2 regions of the Arthrobacter sp. MDT2-3 genome follow, and region 2 is predicted to be linked to the other one. Evidence: predicted binding sites of a transcription regulator. Region 2 holds the regulator's gene; the other holds the start of a gene.
What was found. The regulator HrcA, encoded in region 2, represses chaperone genes, less so after heat shock. The targets are predictions, from matches to a motif close to TTNGCACTCGNNNNNNNCGAGTGCNAA.

Region 1 (14,076 bases), on a different contig from region 2:
GAACAGCCGGACGCCCTGTACCTGGGCCAGTTCGCGCTGGCCCGGCTCGCGGCCGGTGACGAGCTCCTCGACTCCACCCCCTTGTATCTCCGCGAATCCGATGCACAGGTCCCCGGACCCAGGAAGAGGGCACTGTGAGCACCGCCCCGGACATCAGCAGCCATGGCGTCTCCGTACGTGGAATGACCGCCGAGGACGTGATCGCCGTCAGCGTCCTGGAACAACGGCTTTTCCCGGTGGATGCGTGGCCCCTGCAGATGTTCTATGACGAGCTGTCCCAGCCGGAGACCCGCCAATATCTGGTGGCGGAGAGCAGCACCGGCATCGTGGGCTACGCCGGGTTGATGTGCATTGAACCCATCGCCGACGTGCAGACCATCGCCGTCGTGCCTGAATACGAGGGCCGCGGCATTGGCACTACGCTGCTGACCCGGCTCATTGAGGAGGCGCGCCGCAGGCACGCGGCGGATCTCCTGCTGGAGGTCCGTGCCGATAATCCGCGTGCCCAGCAGCTCTACCGGCGCTTCGGCTTTGAACAAATCCATGTCCGGCCCCGCTACTACCGCGACGGCGTGGACGCCCTTATCATGCGGCTCCAGCTCAACGGTGAAGCCGGCGAAGGAACGGGAGACGCCACGTCAACGGAAGCAGGCCAGCCATGAACCGCTCGCAGCCACTGGTGCTGGGCATCGAATCGTCCTGTGACGAGACCGGGGTTGGCATAGTCCGGGGGACCGCCCTGCTGACCAACACGGTGTCCTCGTCGATGGATGAACATGTCCGGTTCGGCGGGGTCATCCCGGAGATCGCTTCACGCGCGCACCTTGACGCCTTTGTGCCCACCCTCGAGCAGGCGCTGTCCGATGCCGGCGTGGCCCTGGACGACGTGGACGCGATCGCGGTCACCTCCGGCCCCGGCCTGGCCGGCGCCCTCATGGTGGGGGTCTGCGCCGCGAAGGCTCTGGCCGTGGCCACCGGCAAACCGTTGTATGCCATCAACCACCTCGTCGCGCACGTGGGCGTGGGGCTGCTGGACGGGAAGGAAGGGCAGGCGCCGCAGTTGCCCGAAAACCTCGGCGCCCTGCTGGTGTCCGGCGGGCACACCGAGATCCTGAAAATCAACAGCATCACCGACGACGTAGTCCTCCTCGGTTCCACCATCGACGACGCCGCCGGCGAAGCCTACGACAAGGTGGCCCGAATCCTCGGGCTGGGTTACCCCGGCGGACCGGCCATCGACAAGGTGGCCCGCACCGGCAACGCCAAGTCCATCCGCTTCCCCCGCGGCCTCAGCCAGCCCAAGTACATGGGCACGTCCGAGGAACCGGGCCCGCACCGTTACGACTGGTCCTTCAGCGGGCTCAAGACCGCCGTGGCCCGGTGCGTTGAACAGTTCGAGGCACGCGGGCAGGAGGTTCCGGTGGCCGATATCGCGGCCGCGTTCCAGGAAGCCGTGGTGGACATCATCTCCTCCAAGGCCGTGCTGGCCTGCCGGGAGCACGGCATCAAGGACGTGCTGCTCGGCGGCGGGGTGGCGGCAAACTCACGCCTGCGAGAGCTGACGGGCCAGCGCTGCGCCTCCGCCGGAATCAGGCTCCACGTTCCGCCCCTGGACCTCTGCACCGACAACGGCGCCATGGTCGCGGCGCTGGGAGCGCAATTGGTGATGGCGGGGATTGGGCCGAGCGGAATCCGCTTCGCCCCGGATTCCTCCCTGCCGGTCACAGCGGTGTCGCTCCCCGCCTGAACTTCACTTGACCTATCAGTTTTGGTTCTTAAAACACGCGTTTGGGGACCAAAACTGATAGGTCAACGCAATGGAGATCAGGCGGTGGGACCGTTCCGCATCTGCTTGACCAGGTCCAGGACCACGGCCTGGAGGTCGCCGCCGTGCTCCTCGGCTACCCGGCGCTGGCGCTGGTAGCCGGCACCCCGGCGGATGATCTTTTCGACGTCGGCCAGCTCGTCCGGGCAGCCCAGCTTGGCGGCGACGGGCTCCAGCCGGTTGAGGGTCTCCAGCAGGTGGTCGGTGACCAGCTGCTCCTTGCCTGCGGCGTCCAGGATGATGATGGCGTCCATGCCGTACCGTGCGGCCCGCCACTTGTTCTCCTGCACGTGCCACGGCGGCATGGTGGGGATGGTTCCGCCGTTGTCCAAGGTGGTGGAGAACTCGTCCACCAGGCACTGGGTGAGGGCAGCGATGGCACCGACTTCCTCCAGCGTGGCCAGGCCGTCACAGATGCGCATCTCGATGGTGCCAAGGTTCGGCACGGGCCGGATGTCCCACCGGATTTCCGAGAGGGTGTCGATCACGCCGGTGGTGAACATGTCCTGCACATAGGACTCGTATTCCTCCCAGGAGCTGAACTGGAAGGGGAGGCCGGCCGTGGGCAGCTGCTGGAACATCAGGGCCCGCTGAGATGCGTAGCCGGTGTCCTCGCCACCCCAGAAAGGGCTCGATGCCGAGAGCGCCTGGAAGTGCGGGAAGTAGTTGACCAGCCCGTCCAGCACGGGAAGCGCCTTCTCGCGGCGGTCCAGCCCCACGTGGACATGCACGCCGTAGATGACCATCTGGCGGCCCCACCACTGGGTGCGGTCAATAAGTTTTGCGTAGCGGGCCTTGTCCGTCACCGGCTGCAGCTGCGGCGGGCTGAACGGGTGGCTTCCGGCGCAGAACAGCTCCACACCCATCGGATCGGTGATTTCCCGGACGGCAGCGAGGGACCGGGTGAGGTCCTCTTTCGCCTCCGCGGCAGTCTCGCAGATGCCGGTGACCAGCTCCACGGTATTCAGCAGCAGTTCCTGCTTGATGTGCGGGTGCTCGTCATCTTCATTGAGTTCCGGGTGGCGGGAGGCCACGCCGCGCAGTACCTCGTTGGCAACGGAGGCGAGCTCGCCGGTCCGGCCGTCCACCAGCGCGAGCTCCCATTCAACACCGAGGGTTGATTGCCTCGAAGAAGCGAAGTCAATCTTCACACGTATCCTCACTGTCCGGTTTACTGCTGGCGCACGCCGCTCACAGGCTGCTGCTGGCAGGCGGACGGGTGTTTCAAGTCTAGTGCAGGGGTAGCATCGTATTGATGGCCCCGTTCCAACACCTGCGTGACAGTTTTCACAAATCCTTCCCCGTCCTGGCCGCAGCATCCGCGGCGGTAGCCTTGGCATCCTGTACCGCCGCCCCGGCGCCTGTCCGGTCGCAGTCACCCTCCACGTCCGCCGCACCTTCCGTATCACCAAGTACGACGCCGGCACCCGCCACCGCCTCCCCCTCACCTTCCGTAACTGCCGATCCCGGGTCCCGGCCGCTGGGGTGGGGCCCCCAGCAGCGGGACCAGGACGCCGCAGCCGCTGCCGTCGCGGCAATGTCGCCGGAACAGAAGGCCGGGCAGGTCCTCCTTCCGTTCTTCACCGGGACTGATGCAGGCGCCCATGCCGCCGTCATCGAACGCCTGCACCTCGCCGGGGCCATCATCATGGGCGACAACGTGCCGCTGGACCCGCAGGGCAAAGTGGACCTGCCGGCCATGGCCGCCATCAACAAGCGGCTCGCACAGGCGGCAACGGCGGACGGCAGGCCCTGGCCCGGGATGATCGGCGTGGACCAGGAGGGCGGGATAGTGGCGCGCCTGAATGCGCCGCTGACGGAGTGGCCGTCGCCGATGAGCTACGGCGCCGCAGGCAGCGTACCCCTTGCCAAGGAGGCCGGCCAGGGGTTGGCCGCAGAGTTGGTGCCGCTTGGTTTCAACACCGATTTTGCCCCGGACACTGATGTGACCATCGGGCCGGCGGACCCCACCATCGGTGCCCGGTCCATGTCCGGAAACCCCGATGCGGCGTCCAGCCTTGGAGTGGCATTCACACAGGGAATGCTGGCGGCAGGCGTCCTTCCCGCCGTCAAGCACTTCCCCGGGCACGGGTCCGTGACCACTGATTCGCACCTGAACCTTCCCACGCAGCCGGCCACCGTGGCGGAACTGGCCGCCCGGGACTGGAAACCGTTCCAGGCCGCCATCGCCGCTGGAGCGCCGATGGTGATGACCGGCCACATCGCCGTGCCCGCCCTGGCACCCGGAGTGCCGGCGTCGCTCTCCCAACCCACGTACTCCGCGTTGCGGGGACTCGGCTTCAAGGGGGTGGCGGTGACAGACGCCCTGAACATGGGAGCCGTGCACAAGCAGTACCCGGCCGGGTCCGCCGCCGTGATGGCCCTTGCCGCGGGTGCCGACCTGCTGCTGATGCCGGCCGACGTTGGGCAGGCCCATGCCGCGATTGTTAATGCTGTCACCACCGGCAGCCTGCCACCCGCCCGCCTGGACGAAGCGGCACTGCGGGTGGCGACCATGATGACTTGGCAAGCGCGGGCAGCAGCGGGCACCGGCGCCCCAACAGGCGCCCCGGCCGGCAGCGGGGCCGCGCTCGCCGCCAAGGTATCCGCCGCCGCCGTCACCGTGCTCTCCGGGCACTGCGGTGGACCCCTTGCATCCGGTGCCGTCCGGGTCACAGGCGGCAGCCCGGCGGACCGGGCACGTTTCGCAGATGCTGCAGCGCGAAACGGGCTCGCCGTCGGCTCCGGACCCTTGGTCAGCCTCATCCCGTTCGGGGGACGGCCGGCAGGCGGCGACATCGCCGTTGCCCTCGACGCACCCTGGCCGCTGCAGCACTCCGCGGCGCCGGTGAAGATCGCGCTCTATGGCCGCAGCCAGGGCGCCTTCGACGCCCTCGCCGCCGTCCTTGCCGGGACGGCGCCGGCACCCGGGAAGCTGCCCGCCGCCGTCGGAAGCTATCCCGCGGGAACCGGCTGCCCCTGATCCCGAACAGGTAGCGTCAACTGTCGTTTCGGCGGCTCACAATGACAGTTGGCGCTACCCAGTTGGGGGAGTGTGGGTTTAATGGTCAGGTGCCCATTCTGAATAAAGACATGACCCTCTGCATCTCACTTTCCGCCCGTCCCAGCAACAACGGGACCCGCTTCCACAACCACCTGTACGAACAGTTGGAGCTCAACTGGATCTACAAGGCGTTTGCCCCCACCAACCTGGAGCAGGCAATCGCCGGAGTCCGGGGGCTGGGCATCCGCGGGTGCGCCATTTCCATGCCGTACAAGGAGGACGTGATTGCCCTCGTGGATGAGATGGACCCTTCCGCCAAGGCCATCGATTCCGTCAACACGATCGTGAACACCGAGGGCCATCTGAAGGCGTACAACACCGACTACACGGCGATCGAACAGCTGTTGGCCTCCAACTCCGTGCCCACTAGCTACTCGGTCTTGGTCCAGGGTGCGGGGGGCATGGCCAAGGCCACCGTCGCTGCGCTCCGTGACGCCGGGTTCGCTAATGTCACGGTCCTTGCCCGCAACGAGACCACGGGGCGGGCGCTTGCAGAGCAGTACGGCTTCCAGTGGCGTCCGGCGCTCGACGGCGGGACGGCGGACCTGATCATCAACGTGACGCCTATTGGTATGGCAGGGGGTATGGCGGGGGGACCTGACGTGGACAGCCTGGCCTTCCCGCAGGAAACCATTGACGCCGCGCAGGTTGTTTTCGACGTGGTTGCCCTGCCCGCCGAAACCCCGCTGATCAAGGCGGCGCGGGCCGCCGGGAAGCCGGTAATCACCGGAGCAGAGGTGGCCACTATCCAGGCACTGGAGCAGTTTGTGCTCTACACCGGCGTTCGGCCCACCGCAGAGCAGGTCCGTGCGGCGGAGGAGTTCATGCGCGCCCAGTAGCGCTCTTAGGCCGGCTCCACCACGATGGCCACCCGGTCCTCCCCGACGCGGGTCAGGACCAGGGTGGCTGTTTTGTTGCCGCCCTTCCTGCTGCCTGCGTTTTTGCCGCCGGGTAGCAGCTGCTTGCGGAGTTCCTCCGGGGTCACGGCGGTGCCGCGCTTCTTGATGTCCAGCACTCCGATGCCCTCCGCCTTCACCCAGGCCTTGAGCACCTTGACGTTGTACGGCATGACGTCCAGCACTTTGTAGGCCCGCGCGAAGGGGGTGTCCACCAGCTGCGGTGCGCAGACGTAGGCGATGTGTTCATCCACCAGGTGCCCGCCCAGCTGCAGCGCGACGTCGGCCACCAGCCCCGCGCGGATCACCGCACCGTCCGGCTCGTACAGGTAGCCTTCCACCGGTCCCACCTGGGCTGCGGGTCCTGCGCCGAAATCCTCGCCGCTGGTCAGCTCGGCCGCACCTTCGCTACCCAGGACCAGCGCTGCCCTGCGGACTCCGGACCGCCGGACGGCGTTGAACCACAGGGCCACTTCGGTGACATCCCCGGACACTGAAACCCACTGGGCCTCGCAGTCTGCCGGCACGGAATCATGCGGCATCCCCGGCCCCATTTTGACGCCGACCGCGCGGCCGGATGCCGCCAGGGACTGAACAAAGGACAGCGGCGGCGAAAAGGCTTCCGGGTCCCAGATGCGCTTGGTTCCGGAGGTGGAGGTGACCCGCCGCGCAGGATCCAGCCAGACGCCGTCGATCCCGTCCAGCGGAACGGCGGTGGCATCTGCATGGACAACGGTGGCGTTGGGGAAGGGGATGAGGTTCACCGTGGCGCAGGCGGCGGTGGTCTCGTCCATTTCCACCGCGGTCACGGTGATGTCCATCGAAGCCAGCGCCAGCGAGTCGGCGGCAAGGCCGCAGCCCAGGTCCGCCACGTGCTTGATGCCCGCCTCCGCGAACCGCTGGGCGTGCCGGGCGGCCACGTTGAGCCTGGTTGCCTGCTCCAGGCCGGCCTGGGTGAACAGCATGCTCCGGGAAAACTCACCGAACTTGGCTTCGGCCCTGGTCCGGAGCCTGGACTGGGTCAGGACGGCGGAGACCATTGCGGGGGAGTGCCCGGCCTTGCGCAGGGCCGAGTTGAGTTCGAACGACGTGTCCTCCTGGTAGGGCCCCAAAGACGCCAAAAGGTCCCATCCCTCGGGGGTCAGGAGCGGCGCGATCTGGTCATGGGGAGCTTGAGACATGCATTCCAGCCTAGTGGAGGAGGGTCCGGCGGGATGCGGATAGTGTTGAAAGCATGGAAGAGAGCGCAGGCCCCCAGCAGTCCGGAGAACCAGCCAGGGACAGGGGCCCCGCCAGATTCGCCCGTCCGGCACTGATTGCCGGATCCCTGGTGACGGTGGTGTGCATCGGGCTCCTGGTGGTGATCTTTTTCCTCGATACGTTCAATGCCACTGTCTACTCTGTGGGTGGTGACGACATCGCCGGTGACACCCAGGAAGCGCGGGACATCCGGGGGCTTTACGACGGCGCCCGTGCCGGCAGCATCGCCGTCCTGGTTGCTGCCCTGCTGACGGCTGCAGGGGCGGCGGTGGTGCTTTACCGGGGGCGGAACTCGTCGGCCGGTGAGGGTGAGGGCGGGGATGACGTCGACTTCGACGACCTGGGACGCTGAGGCGCCTTTCCGCCTGCGCTGGTGAGCAGCACCCCGGAGATGACCAGGACGCCGCCGAGCACCTGCGCCACAGTGACGGGCTGGCCCAGGGCCACCGTGATGATGGCGGTGAACACCGCGATGAGGTTCAAATAGTTGCCGGCGTTGGCCGCGGTGGTCCGCTTGAGGGCAAGGTTCCACAGCAGGTAGGAGCCCAGCGAGGGAAACAGTGCAATGAACGCTAGGGACCAGCCCTCAGAAGGGGTGCCCGGCAGGCCGGCGCCGGCCACGAGGGCGAGCGGGCTCAGGACCACGGCCGCCATCGCCACCTGCACCGCTGTGGAGGTGATGGCGGGGATGCTCAGCCTGCGGGCGATGATCGTATACAGGCCCCAGACGGTGATGGCCCCAAGGATCAGCAGCTCGCCCTTGTTGATGGAAAACGTCAGCAGGCGCTGCAGTTCGCCGCCGGTGAGCACCAGCAGGACGCCCAGCAGGCCCAGGCCGATCCCCATCCAGCTCAGCGGGCGCGGCCTGTCCCGGAGGAGGACCACGGCCAGCACCATGATCAGTGCCGGGTTCGCGGCGGTCACCAGGGAGGCGTTCAGGGCAGACGTGTGCTGCAGGGCGCTGTACAGCAACAGGGTGTAGCCGCTCATGCCCAGGGAACTCAGGAGCAGCAGGACCGGCCAGCGGCGCAGGACAGCGCGCCAGTCGGGCCGCTCCACGGCGTGGGCCAGCACCAGCAGCGGCACTGCGGCCAGTACCCATCGCCAGAACGTCAGCTGGAGTGGCTCCATGGTCTTCATGGCAGCCTGGCCGACGACAAAATTGCCGGCCCAGAAAAGGTTGGCAAGGATCAGGTATACGGCAGCTCGCACCGCTCAAATCTACATGTGGAGGGTTCGCGGATGACGAAACGCTGGCACTCGCCTTGACCGAGTGCTAACCCTTACATAGAGTCTTCATTAGCACTCTCCCTAGGAGGGTGCTAACACATGAAGAGCTGCCAGCCAGGCTGCTGCCGGCACCGCGACGACGGTATGCCAGCCAGGGCGGAAAGCTTTCCAGTCCACGAATTTGCTGACGAAAAGGAGAGGTCCGAGTGTCGGTCTCTATTAAGCCTCTTGAGGATCGTATTGTTGTCCGCCCGCTCGAAGCCGAGCAGACCACGGCTTCCGGCCTGGTTATCCCGGACTCCGCGCAGGAGAAGCCCCAGGAAGGCGAAGTTGTTGCAGTAGGCCCCGGCCGCTTTGACGACAACGGCAACCGCGTCCCGCTCGACGTTGCCGAGGGCGACGTTGTTATCTACTCCAAGTACGGCGGAACCGAAGTCAAGCACAGCGGCACCGAGTACCTCGTACTGTCCGCCCGCGACGTCCTGGCGATCGTCGTAAAGTAACTCCCCGGATCCCCGTGCCGCTGGTCATGCGTTCTGCTGGTCAGCTGCGCGGGGTTCTGTCTTGAAAGGACAAAACCATGGCAAAGCAGCTTGCGTTTAACGACGCTGCCCGCCGGTCTCTTGAAGCCGGCATTGATAAGCTCGCCAACACCGTCAAGGTGACGCTCGGCCCGCGCGGCCGCAACGTCGTCCTGGACAAGAAGTGGGGCGCTCCCACCATCACGAACGACGGCGTCACCATCGCCCGCGAAGTTGAGCTGGACGACCCGTACGAGAACCTTGGCGCCCAGCTGGCTAAGGAAGTCGCCACCAAGACCAACGATGTTGCCGGCGACGGCACCACCACGGCAACGGTTCTGGCCCAGGCCCTGGTCAAGGAAGGCCTGCGCAACGTAGCGGCAGGTGCCGCTCCCGGCCAGATCAAGCGCGGCATCGAGGTTTCCGTTGAAGCCGTTGCCGCCCGCCTGCTGGAGAACGCCCGCCCCGTTGAAGGCACCCAAGTAGCCAGCGTTGCAGCCATCTCCGCCCAGAGCGAAGAAATCGGTGAGCTCCTCGCCGAGGCATTTGGCAAGGTTGGCAAGGATGGTGTGATCACCATCGAAGAGTCCTCCACCACGCAGACCGAACTGGTCCTCACTGAGGGCATGCAGTTCGACAAGGGCTACCTGTCCCCGTACTTCGTCACCGACGCAGAGCGCCAGGAAGCCGTCCTCGAGGACGCCCTCATCCTGATCAACCAGGGCAAGATCTCCTCAGTGCAGGAGTTCCTGCCGCTGCTGGAAAAGGCGCTGCAGAGCTCCAAGCCGCTGTTCATCATCGCTGAGGACGTCGACGGCGAGGCCCTGTCCACGCTGATCGTCAACCGCATCCGCGGCACCCTGAACGTTGTTGCCGTCAAGGCTCCGGGCTTCGGCGACCGCCGTAAGGCCATGCTGCAGGACATCGCCACCCTCACCGGTGCGCAGGTTGTCTCCCCGGAACTGGGCCTGAGCCTGGACACGGTTGGCCTTGAGGTGCTGGGTACTGCCCGCCGCATCACGGTCACCAAGGACAACACCACCATTGTTGACGGCGCCGGTTCCGCAGAAGACGTGGCAGCACGCGTTGCCCAGCTCCGTGCCGAGCTCACCCGCACCGACTCCGACTGGGACCGCGAAAAGCTCCAGGAGCGCCTGGCCAAGCTGGCCGGCGGCATCGGCGTCATCAAGGTCGGCGCAGCCACCGAGGTTGAGCTGAAGGAAAAGAAGCACCGCATCGAGGACGCTGTTTCCTCCACACGCGCTGCCCTCGAAGAAGGCATCGTCGCCGGTGGTGGCTCCGCCCTGATCCACGCCCTCAAGGCATTGGATGAGGACCCGGCTGTCAAGGCTCTCGAAGGCGACGCCGCCGCTGCAGTGGGCATTGTCCGCCGCGCGCTGGTCCAGCCGCTGCGCTGGATTGCCCAGAACGCCGGCTTTGACGGCTACGTCATCACCGCCAAGGTTGCCGAGCTCGAGACCAACAACGGCTTCAACGCCAAGACGGGCGAGTACGAGGACCTGATCGGCGCCGGCGTCATCGACCCCGTCAAGGTCACCCGTGCGGCCCTCCGCAACGCAGCCTCCATCGCAGCACTGGTTCTCACCACCGAGACCCTTGTTGTGGAGAAGCCTGCCGAGGAAGACGAGCACGCAGGCCACAGCCACTAGTCCCCACAGGGACGTGGGCCCAGCCCTATAGTCACAAAAAACCGGTCCGGCATCGCTGGGCCGGTTTTTTGGTGCCGTCAGACGCTCCATCACGTCCCGCAGCAAATCGGGCAACCCTCCATCACCTTTGGGTGAACCCAAGGCGCCGAAAGCATATGCCTGCGGGAGCACCGCCGTCGGACTTCATCAGTTAGTGATGGAGCGATGAGCCAAAAGCCGCAGGAGCTGATGGGGCGTTGGATGGAAAACGGCAGGAGCTGATGGGGCGTTGGATGGAAAACGGCCGGAGCTGATGGGGCGTTGGATGGAAAACGGCCGGCGCCAAGTATCACCGGCGCCGTGGACAAGACCAGTTCGTCCACCCGCCCGCCCGGGCCTTTCCCATCACATGTCCGCCATGTCCTGCGTCTTAACCTCACCGGCGCGCTCGTACACCAGCGACACCGCCCCTTTCGGGAAGCTGCGGGCCGGCTCCGCGAGGCGGAACGAGGCGGGGATGGTCCCGGCGTCGAACAGGCGCTTGCCCTGCCCGAGCGTGACGGGGTAAAGCCAGAGGTGGAGGCGGTCCAAAACGTCTGCAGCGAGCAGTGAACGGATGAGGACGCCGCTGCCGAACATGTGCACCTGGTTGTACTCCTCACGGAGCCGGCCCGCGGCGGTGGCGTCCGGCAGGACTGTCGTGCCCGCCCAGGCCGGAGCGGTCAGGGTGCTGGAAACAACGAACTTCGGCACCCGGTTGAGCGTGCCGCCGATGTCGCCGGACTGGTGCGGCCAGTAGCTGGCGAAGATGTCGTAGGTCTTCCGGCCGAGAAGCAGGGCATCGATGAGGCTGATCTCGGCCTCGATGGCAGCCTCAGCCTCGTCGTCGGATACCGGCATCTGCCAGCCGCCCAGGTCGAAGCCGCCCGCGGTGTCCTCTTCGCGGCCGCCCGGTCCCTGGTAAACGCCGTCAAGGGTCAGGAACAGGTTCGCGACGATTATTCCCATGCGTCCAGTCTGGAACTGCCCTCCGGCAGTGTCCAGCATCGCCCGGCATCCCTACCCGGCATCGGCCGGCGTGGCACACTGGTGCCATGCTGCTCGATGAGCTTGTGAGAACTACGGATGCCGTGGCGTCCACGCGCTCCCGGCTCGCCAAGGTCGATGCACTCGCAGATCTGCTGCGCAGGCTCGAGCCCGCTGACATCGCCACGGCGGTCGGCCTGCTGACCGCCAGGCCGCGGCAGGGACGGGTAGGGGTCGGTTGGCGCGGCATGTCAGCGGCCATGGGGGAGCCGGCCGCTGAACCGAGCCTGACCGTCGCCGACCTCGACGCTGCGCTGGACCGGCTGCTCGTCACCTCAGGCGCTGGATCTGCCGCCGAGCGCGCCGCGACCCTCCGGACGCTGACGGCGGCCGCCACCGAGCGCGAGCAGGCCTTCATCGCCGGCGTGCTGCTCGGCGAACTGCGTACCGGTGCACTCGAGGGCGTCCTCACCGATGCCATCGCCCGCGCCGCCGACCGGCCCGTCGACGCCGTACGCCGCGCGGCCATGCTCTCCGGTGATCTCGGCGAAACCGCACTGCTGGCTATGACGGGCACGGCGGCCCAACTCGCCGCCGTCGGCCTGGTAGTCGGCCGCCCCGTGCAACCCATGCTCGCCTCAACCGCGGCCAGCGCCGGTGCCGCGCTGGAAGTCACGGGGGAGGCATCGGTGGAATACAAGCTCGACGGCGCGCGCATCCAGGTGCATCGCCTCGGCGACGATGTGCGGATCTTTACGCGTACCTTGGCCGAGGTAACCCACCGGCTGCCCGAGGTGGTCGAGGTGGTGCGCCGCCTGCCCGTGCGGGATGTGATCCTCGACGGCGAGACCCTGGCCCTCAACGAGGACGGCGGCCCGCGGCCGTTCCAGGAGACCATGTCACGGTTCGGGGCGGACGCCGCGCGCGACACCTTGCTGCATCCGTGGTTCTTTGACGTGCTGCACGTCGACGGGCGGGACCTGCTCGACGAGCCGCTGATGACCCGCATCGAAGTGCTCGAGCGCATCGCTCCCGGGTATCGGATTCCCGGGGAGATCACGGCGGATGCGGCCGTAGCTGAGAAAGTGGCCCGGGATGCGCTGGCCGCAGGCCATGAGGGCATCGTTGTGAAGGCGGTTGGATCGGCCTACGCGGCGGGCCGTCGGGGTTCCAACTGGGTCAAGGTGAAGCCGGTGCTCACGTACGACCTGGTGGTGCTCGCGTGCGAATGGGGGTCAGGACGGCGCACCGGGTTGCTGTCGAACCTGCACCTGGGAGCCCTCGACCCCACCGGCGAGTTCGGCGAACCCGGCGGTTACGTCATGGTGGGCAAGACCTTCAAGGGCCTCACCGACGCCCTGCTGCAATGGCAAACCGGGCGCTTCCAGGAGCTCGAGGTGCGGCGAACGGCGGGCACCTTCTGGGTGGAACCCGTCACCGTGGTGGAGATCGCGATCGACGGCGTGCAGTCTTCTTCGCGCTATCCCGGCGGAATAGCCCTGCGGTTCGCACGCGTCAAGCGCTACCGCGACGACAAGACGGCTGCCGAAGCCGACACCATCCAGACACTGCGGGCGCTGCTGCGTTCCTAGCTGGAAAAGGAGCCCCCGGGCGCGCCCGACTGCGCCGAAGTTACGGCCAAGGATGGGTCCGCGAGGTGCTGCGACGTCAAATACCCCAGTTGGGTAGAATTGATGTTTTGCCTAGCGCCTGTGAGGTATTTTTTGTGTCAGTAGCGAGAACAGCGGTTGCAGCCGGACCGCCTTCCGGAGCCGATGCCAAGAGCCGGAAACCAACGTTCCGGCCGGAGGTCCAAGGGCTCCGGGCCCTCGCCGTCCTGATGGTGGTTGCGTACCACGTCTGGCTGGGCCGGGTGTCCGGCGGGGTGGACATTTTCCTGCTGATTTCGGCTTTCCTGCTCACGCTTTCCTTTGTCCGGAAAGCGGAATCAGGGCGCCCCTTCGGGCTCCTGGGACATTGGCTGCACCTGTTCAAACGGCTGCTGCCGGCCGCCGTTGTGGTCATTCTCGGTATCCTCGCCGGGACGTGGCTGATCCTGCCGCAGAGCCGCTGGCCACAGGTGCTGGACCAGGCCTGGGCGTCGCTGCTGTACAACCAGAACTGGCTGCTCGCTGATACCGCTGTGGACTACTACGCCCAGGACCATGCCGGCGCCAGCCCGCTCCAGCACTTCTGGTCGCTGTCCATCCAGGGCCAGGTGTTCATCCTGTGGCCGCTGATCTTCGCCGGCACCGCGGCGCTGCTGGCGCTGGCGCGCCGCGTCCCGGCACTTAACAGGGCGAACTACCGGGGGCTGCTGGCGCTGGTTTTCGGCACGGTCTTCGCCTTTTCGCTGGCCTATTCCGTGGAGCAGACTGCCACCAACCAGGCGTACGCCTACTTTGACACCAGGGCCCGGCTCTGGGAGTTCGCACTGGGGTCACTCCTGGCACTTGCGCTGCCCTACCTCAAGCCTGCCCGGGCCCTGCGGGTCATACTGGGCTGGGCGGGGCTGGCGGCCATGGTCTCCTGCGGCCTGCTGCTGACCGTGGACCGGTCCTTCCCCGGGTACGTCGCGCTGTGGCCCACCCTCGCCGCGGCTGCG
Region 2 (9,975 bases):
GGGCATTGAGGCCCAGACCCTCGCCAACCTGTACCTGGCGATGGAAAACAACCTCACCATCATCCCGGTCCTCAACAAGATCGACCTCCCGGCGGCCCAGCCCGAAAAGTACGCGGCGGAGCTGGCAAGCCTGATCGGCGGGGACCCGGAGGATGTCCTTCGCGTCTCGGGAAAGACCGGCATGGGCGTCGAAGCACTGCTGGACAAGATCGTTCGCGACCTTCCGGCCCCGGAAGGCGATGCAAACGCCCCCGCCCGTGCCATGATCTTTGACTCCGTCTACGACACCTACCGCGGCGTGGTCACCTACGTTCGTGTGGTGGACGGCATGCTGCACCCCCGCGAACGCATCCAGATGATGTCCACCCGGGCCACCCATGAACTCCTCGAGATCGGGGTGAGCTCCCCGGAGCCCACCCCGTCCAAGGGATTGGGCGTCGGCGAAGTGGGCTACCTCATCACCGGCGTAAAGGACGTCCGCCTGTCCAAGGTTGGCGACACCGTGACAAACCTCGCCAAGCCGGCCGCCGATTCGCTCCCCGGCTACGCCGATGCAAAGCCGATGGTCTTCTCCGGCCTGTATCCCTTGGACGGAACGGACTACCCGGTGCTCCGCGATGCCCTGGAGAAGCTGATGCTCAACGATGCCGCATTGGTCTACGAGCCGGAGACCTCCGCAGCGCTTGGCTTCGGCTTCCGCGTTGGCTTCCTGGGTCTGCTCCACCTGGAAATCACCCGCGAGCGGCTGGAACGTGAATACAACCTGGACCTGATCTCCACGGCGCCCAACGTCGAATACGAGGTGACGCTGGAGGACAAGAAGGTGGTCCACGTGACCAACCCCAGCGAATACCCCTCCGGCAAGATCTCCGAGGTCCGCGAGCCAATGGTGTCCGCCACCATCCTGGCCCCGAACGAATTTGTCGGCGCCATCATGGAACTGTGCCAGAGCCGGCGCGGCGTTATGGGCGGCATGGACTACCTGTCCGAGGACAGGGTGGAAATCCGCTACCGACTGCCGCTGGCCGAGATCGTGTTCGACTTCTTCGACATCCTCAAGTCCAAGACCCGCGGCTACGGTTCCCTGGACTGGAAGGCCGACGGCGACCAGGTGGCCGACCTGGTGAAGGTGGACATCATGCTCCAGGGTGAGCAGGTGGATGCCTTCTCCGCCATCACCCACCGTGACAAGGCCTACGCCTACGGCGTCATGATGACCACCAAGCTGCGCGAGCTCATCCCCCGCCAGCAGTTCGAGGTGCCCATCCAGGCGGCTATCGGCTCCCGGATCATCGCCCGCGAAAGCATCCGCGCCATCCGCAAGGACGTGCTGGCCAAGTGCTACGGCGGTGACATCTCGCGTAAGCGCAAACTGCTGGAAAAGCAGAAGGAAGGCAAGAAGCGCATGAAGATGGTGGGCCGGGTTGAGGTCCCCCAGGAAGCGTTCATCGCCGCCCTCACCACAGACGAGTCCAAGGACAAGGCCAAGAAGTAGTGAACACAGCGTCCGGCAACACCGGAGGCCCCTGCGATGCCTAGCACCCTTCCCCTCGGCGACCCGGCGCCGTCGGACGGTCTGCTGCCCGCCCAGGCAGTGGACGGTTCGGCGGACCGGGCGTTTGGGCTGTACGTCCACATCCCGTTTTGTGCAGTGCGCTGCGGCTACTGTGATTTCAACACCTACACTGCCACGGAGCTCGGCGGCGGCGCCTCCCAGGACGCCTACGCCGGCACGGCCGCTTCAGAGGTGTCGATAGCGGCCAAGGTCCTCACGGACTCCGGCCTTCCCCCGCGCAGGCTGAGCACCGTGTTTTTCGGCGGGGGCACGCCTACATTGCTTCCCGCAGACGACCTTGCCCTGATTCTCCGGCGGGCCATCGACCAGTGGGGCATCGAAGACGGTGCTGAAGTCACCACGGAGGCGAACCCCGATTCGGTCACGCCCGAATCCCTTGCCACCTTGAAGGACGCAGGGTTCACCCGGATCTCCTTCGGCATGCAGTCTGCCGTTCCGCATGTGCTCAAGGTACTTGACCGCACGCACACGCCCAGCCGGGTTCCGCAGGTGGTGCAATGGGCACGCGAGGCCGGCCTCGCAGTCAGCCTCGACCTGATCTTCGGGACACCGGGGGAGTCCCTCGCAGACTGGCGATACTCGCTGGAGACCGCCTTGTCCTACGAACCTGACCACATCAGCGCCTACGCGCTGATCGTGGAGGACGGTACCAAGCTCGCCGCTCAGATCCGCCGGGGTGAAGTCCCCGGAATTGACGACGACGACCACGCCGACAAGTATGAACTCGCCGACCAGCTGATCACCGAAGCCGGCCTCGGCTGGTACGAGGTCAGCAACTGGGCCCGCACGCCGGACCAGGCCTGCCGCCACAACCTCGCCTACTGGCGCGGCGATGACTGGTGGGGAATCGGGCCGGGCGCGCATTCACATGTGGGCGGGGTCCGTTGGTGGAACGTCAAACACCCCACTGCCTATGCCGGCCGTTTAGCGCAGGGCCTTTCGCCGGCTGCCGGCAGGGAGACGCTGGACCTGGAAACCCGGAACGTGGAGCGGGTGATGCTCGAAGCGCGCCTGCAGTCCGGTCTTGAGGTTTCTTCCCTTGGTGCTGACGGCCGGCACGAGGTCGCAGGCCTGATTGCCGACGGCCTGGTGGAGCCTGCCCAAGCCTTCCGGGGACGGCTTGTCCTCACCCTCAAAGGCAGGCTGCTGGCGGATGCGGTGGTCCGCCGCGTACTCCCAGCCTGATTATTCGCCGCCGAGGGTGGTGGTGGTCCTGGTGGGGCTGTCCCAGAGACGGGCTCCGGTGCACTCTCCCTGCGTCAGCACGCCCAGGACATTTATGGCGGTTCCGAGCAGGTGGCCTGGAATCCGGCGCGCGAGGGTGACATGCGGTGTCCACGCATCCGGCAGGGTATTGGCAAAAGCCTCCGTGCACCGCTGATGCAGCCGCGCGTGCATCTGCAGCAAACCCGCCGCCGGCACCACCAGGCGCGCCAGCACGTACTTGCCGGAACCGGCAGGAAAAACCACCAAACCGGAAAACCGGACGTCAATCGGCAGGCCGCTCCACAGATCCTCCGCCGCGGACCCGAGGTCCAGGTTGTCGCCTGCCGCCAGGGTGATGTGTGGCCTGTTGCTCGGTGAGGTATGCGTGGCCAGGCTCGGCAGGCCGGCTTCAAGAAGGCGGGCCCAATCCGTCCTGATTGAAGAATCGGTGGGTTCCCCGAAGGTCAACTCGACGCTGCGCATGCACCCATCATGCCGGACGCTGATGGACGGTTTGCAGGGGAGCGGAGTCTGCCTGCGCTACTTGATCCAGCGCAGGTTGTACGGGTAGCGGTGCGGCTGGCCCTTGTTGACGTGGATGCCGGCGGCCACCGAGAAGCATGTGAGGGCGATCCAGATCAGTGTTGCGACGACGGCAAAGATGTTGCCGACCACCGGCACGAAGACAAGGATGTTGGCAACCACTGCCGCGATGGTGGGCGGCAGGCTGAAGTTCAGCGCCTCCTTGGACTCCTGGGCGGTAAACGGGCCCCGGTCACGGAAGATCAGGTAGATCAGCAGGGAAGGAACGCAACCCAAAATGCCGCCGAAATGCGCCAGGGTGGCCCACTGCCGGTCCTCGCTGGCCGTCAGGGGCAGCGCATTTGCCGGAACGCCGTGGTACTCCGAACGGCCCTGGCCGCCCTGGCTGTCCCTGTGCTCACGTGCGTTTTCTGCCACAGTCTGTTCCTTCGAAAGTGCAATGGTGCTGACTAAGAATGCCATGTCTACTGTTGCCGGTGCTGCGATCCGCAGACACTGCAGTATCAAGAATACTGGGTGCAGCGGTGATGCCTGTCCCAACACGGGGCAGGAACAGGCGCGCGGCAATGAGGTTTGACGGGGCTTCAGGGAACCGTGAGGAAATCGATGACTTCCTCCACCCTTCCCAGCAGCGACGCTTCCAGGTCCGCGTAGCTGCGGACGGCGCCCAACAGCTTCTGCCACCCCAGACCGATGTCCTCTTTGGTTTCGTGGGGCCAGCCGAAGGCTGCAAGGATGCCTGTTTTCCAGTCCTGCCCGCGCGGCACCACGGGCCACTTCTCGATCCCCAGGACAGCCGGGCGGATGGCCTGCCAGACGTCAACGTAGGGGTGTCCCACAATCAGCACATTCCCCGCGGCACCGGGAGATGCCATCACGGCATCGGCAATGCGGGACTCTTTCGAATCGGGCACCAGGTGGTCCACCAGCACGCCCAGGCGCCTGCCGGGCCCCGGCTTGAAGTCGGCCACAGCGGCCGCGAGGTCATCAATGCCGTGCAGCGGCTCGACGACGATGCCCTCCACCCGAAGGTCATCTCCCCACACCTTCTCCACGAGTTCGGCGTCGTGCTTTCCTTCGACCCAGATGCGGCTCGCCTTGGCAACCTGGGCTCTCTGGCCTGCCACGCGGACAGAACCCGAGGCCGTCCTGCCGGCGGCTGTCGCCGTGCCTGCGGTCGGCCGCGGAGCGGGCGGCATCAGTCGGATCGCCTGGCCTTCCAGGAGGAACCCGAAGCCCAGCCGGAAGGAGCGGGACTTTCCGTTGCGGTCCTCCAGTGCCACCACATGCATTCCGCCTGATTTCTCCACCCGGGTCACTGCGCCAACCCAGCCGGACTGCACGTCCTCCAGCACCATGCCCCGTTCTACGGGCACTTCGGGCAATTGCGTCTTGGCGGGCGCGGAAAGGTCCTGGGCTCCCCAGTTCTGGTAATGCATCGAATCACTCCGCCTCGCGCTAGATCACGGCCGGGAATTTCGCCCGGAGCGGTACCAATGCTAACAACGGGGTGAGTCATAATAGACTGTTAGCACTTGGGCATGTCGAGTGCTAACCGCTGTAGCGTCACGGTGCGGGCGGAACGCCTGCCCTGAACCCTGGATGGAGGTGGAGAGTGAGCGAGCCACGCAAACTGGAAGTACTGCGGGCCATCGTGGAGGACTACGTCCACTCCCGCGAGCCCGTCGGGTCCAAGGCTTTGGTGGAGCGGCACCATCTTGGTGTCTCCAGCGCCACCATCCGCAATGACATGGCCGCGCTTGAGGACGAAGGGCTGATTACGGCGCCCCACACCAGCGCCGGCCGCATCCCCACAGACAAGGGCTACCGGCTCTTCGTCGACCAGATTTCCGCTGTGAAGCCCCTGTCCCAGGCGGAGCGGCGGGCTATCCAGTCCCTCCTTGAGGGCTCGGATGACCTCGACGACGTCCTGGAACGGACCGTCCGGCTGTTGTCCCAACTGACTAACCAGGTGGCGGTTGTCCAGTATCCGCACCTTAACCGAGCACTGATCCGACACATCGAATTCGTTCTCCTGGCACCGCGGAAGGTGCTGGTGGTGCTGATCGCCAACACCGGAAAGGTGGAACAGCGCGTTATCGACGTCGGGCAGGACCTGGCGGATGAAGCCCTCGCTGCGTTGCGCGCCAGGTTCCTTGGCTCCCTCGCCGGGACCCCCTTGGCCCAACTGGGGCACTCCCTGCCCGCAGTGGTGTCCGGTGTCGCCCCGGGACAGCGGCAGGCAGCCCAGGCGCTGGCGCACGGACTGGAGGGCCTGGCCCACAGCAGCCGCGAAGACCGTATGGTGATGGCCGGCACGGCCAACCTCGCCCGTTCCAACGTTGACTTCCCGCTCAGCATCGGGCCTGTGCTGGAGGCGCTTGAGGAACAGGTGGTGATGCTGCGCCTGCTGAGCGAGATGGCGCAGGATCACCGCGGCGTAGCCGTGAGCATCGGCCGTGAAAACCCCTATGACGGCCTGGCGGAAGCATCTGTTGTGGCCACGGGCTACGGCCCGGACAGCGTCGCCAAGATTGGCGTGCTGGGTCCTACCAGGATGGACTATCCCACCACCATGGCAGCCGTTAGGGCTGTCGCCCGTTACCTGTCACGGATTTTGGGGCCCTGACCGTATGACGGCGCCCAAAAGCGCCCAGCAGTGATGCAGTAAGACTGCAGGCAAAAACAACAAGGAAGAGATACGAACTTTGAGCAGCCACTACGAAGTCCTTGGAGTCTCACCGGATGCCACCGGAGAAGAGATCAAGAAGGCCTACCGCAAGCTGGCCCGGACCCTTCACCCGGACGTTAACCCCGGTGAGGATGTTGCGGACCGCTTCAAGGCAGTGACCCACGCCTACGAAGTTCTCTCGGACCCCCAAAAGCGGCGGGTCTACGACACCACCGGCAACGAGAACGGCACGGACAACGGGTTCGGCGGGGGAGCGTATGCCGGCCAGGGCTTTGCTTTCCAGGACATCTTCGACACATTCTTCGGCGCCGGCGGCACCACCGGCCCCGCGTCACGGGTCAGGCGCGGGCAGGACGCGCTCATCAGCGTCCGGATCGAACTCCGCGACGCGGTGTTCGGGGTCAACAAGAAGCTCGAAGTGGATACGGCAGTGGTCTGTCCCACCTGTGATGGCTCGTGCTGCCGTCCCGGAACCCATCCGGAGCGCTGCGACATCTGCGGTGGCAGCGGCCAGGTCCAGAGGGCCGTGCGTTCCATCCTCGGCCAGGTCATGACCGCCGCGCCCTGCGGTACCTGCGAAGGCTTCGGAACCGTTATCAAGGACCCCTGCAACGAATGCAGCGGGCAGGGCCGGATCCGCAGCCGCCGTTCCCTGACCATCAAGGTCCCCGCCGGCGTCGCCACCGGCACGCGCATCCAGCTGTCCGGGCAGGGCGAGGCCGGTCCCGCCGGTGGCCCCACCGGTGACCTCTACGTGGAAATCCGCGTCAACAACGATGCCACCTACGTCCGCGAAGGCGACGACCTCCACGCCACCCTGAACATCCCCATGACGGCAGCTGCCCTGGGAACCGACGTGACCCTCGAAACGTTCGATGGGCCGCAGGAGATCGACGTGAAGGCCGGCACGCAGTCCGGAGAGATCATCACGCTGCGCGGCCTTGGTGTCACCCACCTGCGCGGCTACGGCCGTGGTGACCTGAAGGTTCACCTCCAGGTCGAGACGCCGGCGAAGCTCGATCCGGCGCAGGAGGACCTGCTGCGCCAGCTGGCCAAGCTTCGCGGCGAGCAGATTACGGATGGCAAGCTTGCTGCCAGCGGTGGCATGTTCGCCAAGCTCCGGGACCGGCTCGGTAACCTGTAGCGGTGAGCAACCCCGTCTTTTTCACTGCGGCCGGGTCCCTGGACGGGATGGTGCCGGAAGGTGTCTTCGTCCTGGAAGGACCCGAGGCCCGGCATGCGGTTACGGTCAAGCGGCTCGCTCCGGGCGAAGCCGTGGACATCGTTGACGGCGCCGGTACCCGCATGAGCGGCAAGGTTACCGCCGCTTCCTCCTCCGGGCTCGAAGTGGAATGCACCTCGGTGGTTGTTGAGGACCGGCCGGGCACCAGGCTGGTGCTGGTCCAGGCCCTGGCCAAGGGCGACCGGGATGAGCTGGCCGTTGAGACGGCCACTGAACTGGGCATCGACGCTGTTATCCCGTGGCAGTCAGAGCGGTCCATCGTACGCTGGAAAGGTGACCGGGCCGCCAAGGCCCACGCAAAATGGCAATCCGTTGTCACTGCCGCCGCCAAACAGGCCCGTCGTGCCTGGATCCCTGAAGTGCGTGCCGCCGTCGACACCGCCGGCCTGGCCTCCGCGGTGGAGGCGGCCGACCTCGCCGTTATCCTGCACGAGAACGCGGTGCGGCCCCTGCGGTCCGTCCTGGAATCCTGGCTCCCGCCCGGGGCCGCTGACGGCGTGCGCGAAGTGCTGCTGATCGTAGGACCCGAGGGAGGGATCAGCCAGCGTGAAGTGACAAGGCTTTGCGGCCGGGGTGCCGTCACCGCCCTGTTGGGACACCACGTGCTGCGCTCATCAACGGCCGGTCCTGCCGCCGTCGTTCTTGCCAGCGACGTCCTGGGCCGCTGGGCGGCTCCCATAGTTTGAGCCGCCCGGCGGGCGGGGCTAGCGGACCTGAAAGCTCCGGGTGTCCTCGGTTCCGTCCACTTGGCCGTCCGCGTTCGAAGTTTGGGCAACCCGAAGTTCGAAGTCACCCTCAGGCAGCGTCAGGGCCAAGGTGAACACCCCGGCCTGCGCGGGATCCGCAGCCGCCGTTGTTTCTCCCGTCAGGAAAGGGGTTTTGTCTCCGTTGTCTCCGGACCGTAGGATCTGCCAGCGCAGCTTGCCGCCGGGCAGGGTGCTTCGTCCGGTGATCTTGACGCTGCCGTCGGCCACTTCCACGTTTTCCTGCGGGTCGATGATCCAGACCGGAGCCACCAGCCCGGCGGTACGGGCCATGAGTGACCCCAGCTGCACATGGTCAAAAGCGACGTAGTCGGTGTGTCCGTCCACGAGGATCCGGACACGGATCTGCTGCCCGGAATCAATCAGCCCTGAGCTCGCAGCAGCCGCGGTAGCCGTGTAGACAAGCTGCTGGATGGCCCGGGCCGCCATGTCGGCGTCAAGATTGCTGTTGAAGGCATCTTCCGACACGTCCACGGTGATGACGTCCTTGCCGGAAATGGACGTGGCCAGCTGCTTGGGGTTCTGCCACGGCGTGAAGAAGTCCGGGTCCAGGGGCTTTTCGGACATCATGGCGCGCAGGGCGCGGGTCACGGGATTCTCCTGCTCCGGAACGTCCCGGAACTCCCGGTAGAGGAAGACATCGCTGTTGCTGCGCCCAATCCAGTAGACGGGGGCCTTGTTGGAGGACTGGGTAGTCTCCAGGGGTGCACTCGTGGACGGGGCACCGGAGGTAATTCCCGGGGCGGGAGTGCTGGAGGACAGTGTGCCGGTGGGGGAGGGCTCCGGCGCTGCGATGCAGCCTGCCAGGACAGGGACCGTGACCAGGAGACCGGCAAGGACCGCTGAACGGGCGCCGCTAAAGGCACCTCGGGCCCGGCGGGGCGCTGCGGTTTCCGGCAACTTGATTGCCCTGTCCTTTCCTGGTCGGGTAGCCGATCCCCGGTCGGCTTTGATACTCCAGCACCACGCTGGATTTCCAGCATTACACAGCCCCGGGGAGCAGAAGCGCCGGGATGCGCTGCGCGGTCCAACTGCAACTGGAACGATATGAGGCCGATATGAAGTTGATACCTAATGACGCGAAACACGTCTTGTGCCGGGTGGGAGCCGTCCCGGCGCCCCATTGCTGTATGGGGTCTGGTGTGCCTGCTGGCGTAGGATGGAAGGTACCGCTGGAAGCAACGGCACCAGCCGCCGCAAATCAGCCAACAGCTATTGTTTCGACATCGAGGGGATCACAGGCCTGCGGGCCAGCACCATGACTGAATCAGCTAACGGAAAGCGCAGGCTCGTCACAGGCGAGGGCGCAGCGGGGGAGTTTCCCCATACACTCCCCGGCGTCCGGACCGAAGTAGTCCTTTTCGACAACTCGGACCAGATGGTTCAATCGCTGGGCAGCCATGATGAAGCGTTGCGGTTCATCGAGGAACAGTTTCCTGACGTGAACTTCCACGTCCGCGGCAATGAGCTTTCCATCAGCGGACCGGCGGCTGATGTGCCGCGGATTATGCGGCTCCTCCATGAGGTCCGCGGACTCGTTGCCCGCGGCACGGTCATCAGCCCGGCTGTATTGCAGCAGCTCGTGGCCCTCCTCCGCTCGCAGTCGATGCAGAATCCCGTGGATGTCCTGACCCACGACATCCTGTCCAGCCGTGGCAAAACCATCCGTCCCAAAACCCTGAACCAGAAGAACTACGTAGACGCCATCGACGTCAACACGGTGATCTTCGGCATCGGGCCCGCGGGAACGGGCAAGACCTACCTGGCCATGGCCAAAGCAGTGCAGGCCCTGCAGCAAAAAGAAGTCAGCCGGATCATCCTGACCCGCCCGGCCGTCGAGGCGGGGGAGCGGCTTGGTTTCCTTCCCGGGACCTTGAGCGACAAGATCGATCCGTACCTCCGTCCGCTTTATGATGCCCTGCACGACATGATGGACCCTGAATCCATTCCG

Region 1: the regulator HrcA is predicted to act here: its motif matches at 8,299-8,325, upstream of groES (co-chaperone GroES).

The regions. Positions count from the first base shown of each region.
Region 1 covers NZ_JBNHFS010000002.1:444,315-458,390, reverse strand. The annotation lists gene tsaB (tRNA (adenosine(37)-N6)-threonylcarbamoyltransferase complex dimerization subunit type 1 TsaB) at 1-138, shown strand, start outside; gene rimI (ribosomal protein S18-alanine N-acetyltransferase) at 183-662, shown strand; gene tsaD (tRNA (adenosine(37)-N6)-threonylcarbamoyltransferase complex transferase subunit TsaD) at 659-1,747, shown strand; gene AC5RUQ_RS07700 (glutamate--cysteine ligase) at 1,825-2,976, opposite strand; gene AC5RUQ_RS07695 (glycoside hydrolase family 3 N-terminal domain-containing protein) at 3,363-4,808, shown strand; gene AC5RUQ_RS07690 (shikimate 5-dehydrogenase) at 4,898-5,728, shown strand; gene AC5RUQ_RS07685 (THUMP-like domain-containing protein) at 5,734-6,966, opposite strand; gene AC5RUQ_RS07680 (hypothetical protein) at 7,020-7,397, shown strand; gene AC5RUQ_RS07675 (DMT family transporter) at 7,322-8,257, opposite strand; gene groES (co-chaperone GroES) at 8,482-8,778, shown strand; gene groL (chaperonin GroEL) at 8,856-10,466, shown strand; gene AC5RUQ_RS07660 (dihydrofolate reductase family protein) at 10,851-11,453, opposite strand; gene AC5RUQ_RS07655 (ATP-dependent DNA ligase) at 11,540-13,063, shown strand; gene AC5RUQ_RS07650 (acyltransferase family protein) at 13,198-14,076, shown strand, end outside.
Region 2 covers NZ_JBNHFS010000005.1:281,144-291,118, reverse strand. The annotation lists gene lepA (translation elongation factor 4) at 1-1,495, shown strand, start outside; gene hemW (radical SAM family heme chaperone HemW) at 1,532-2,761, shown strand; gene AC5RUQ_RS16405 (2'-5' RNA ligase family protein) at 2,762-3,265, opposite strand; gene AC5RUQ_RS16400 (DUF4870 domain-containing protein) at 3,323-3,742, opposite strand; gene AC5RUQ_RS16395 (DUF3097 domain-containing protein) at 3,910-4,764, opposite strand; gene hrcA (heat-inducible transcriptional repressor HrcA) at 4,941-5,954, shown strand; gene dnaJ (molecular chaperone DnaJ) at 6,034-7,161, shown strand; gene AC5RUQ_RS16380 (16S rRNA (uracil(1498)-N(3))-methyltransferase) at 7,164-7,946, shown strand; gene AC5RUQ_RS16375 (GerMN domain-containing protein) at 7,965-8,924, opposite strand; gene AC5RUQ_RS16370 (PhoH family protein) at 9,283-9,975, shown strand, end outside.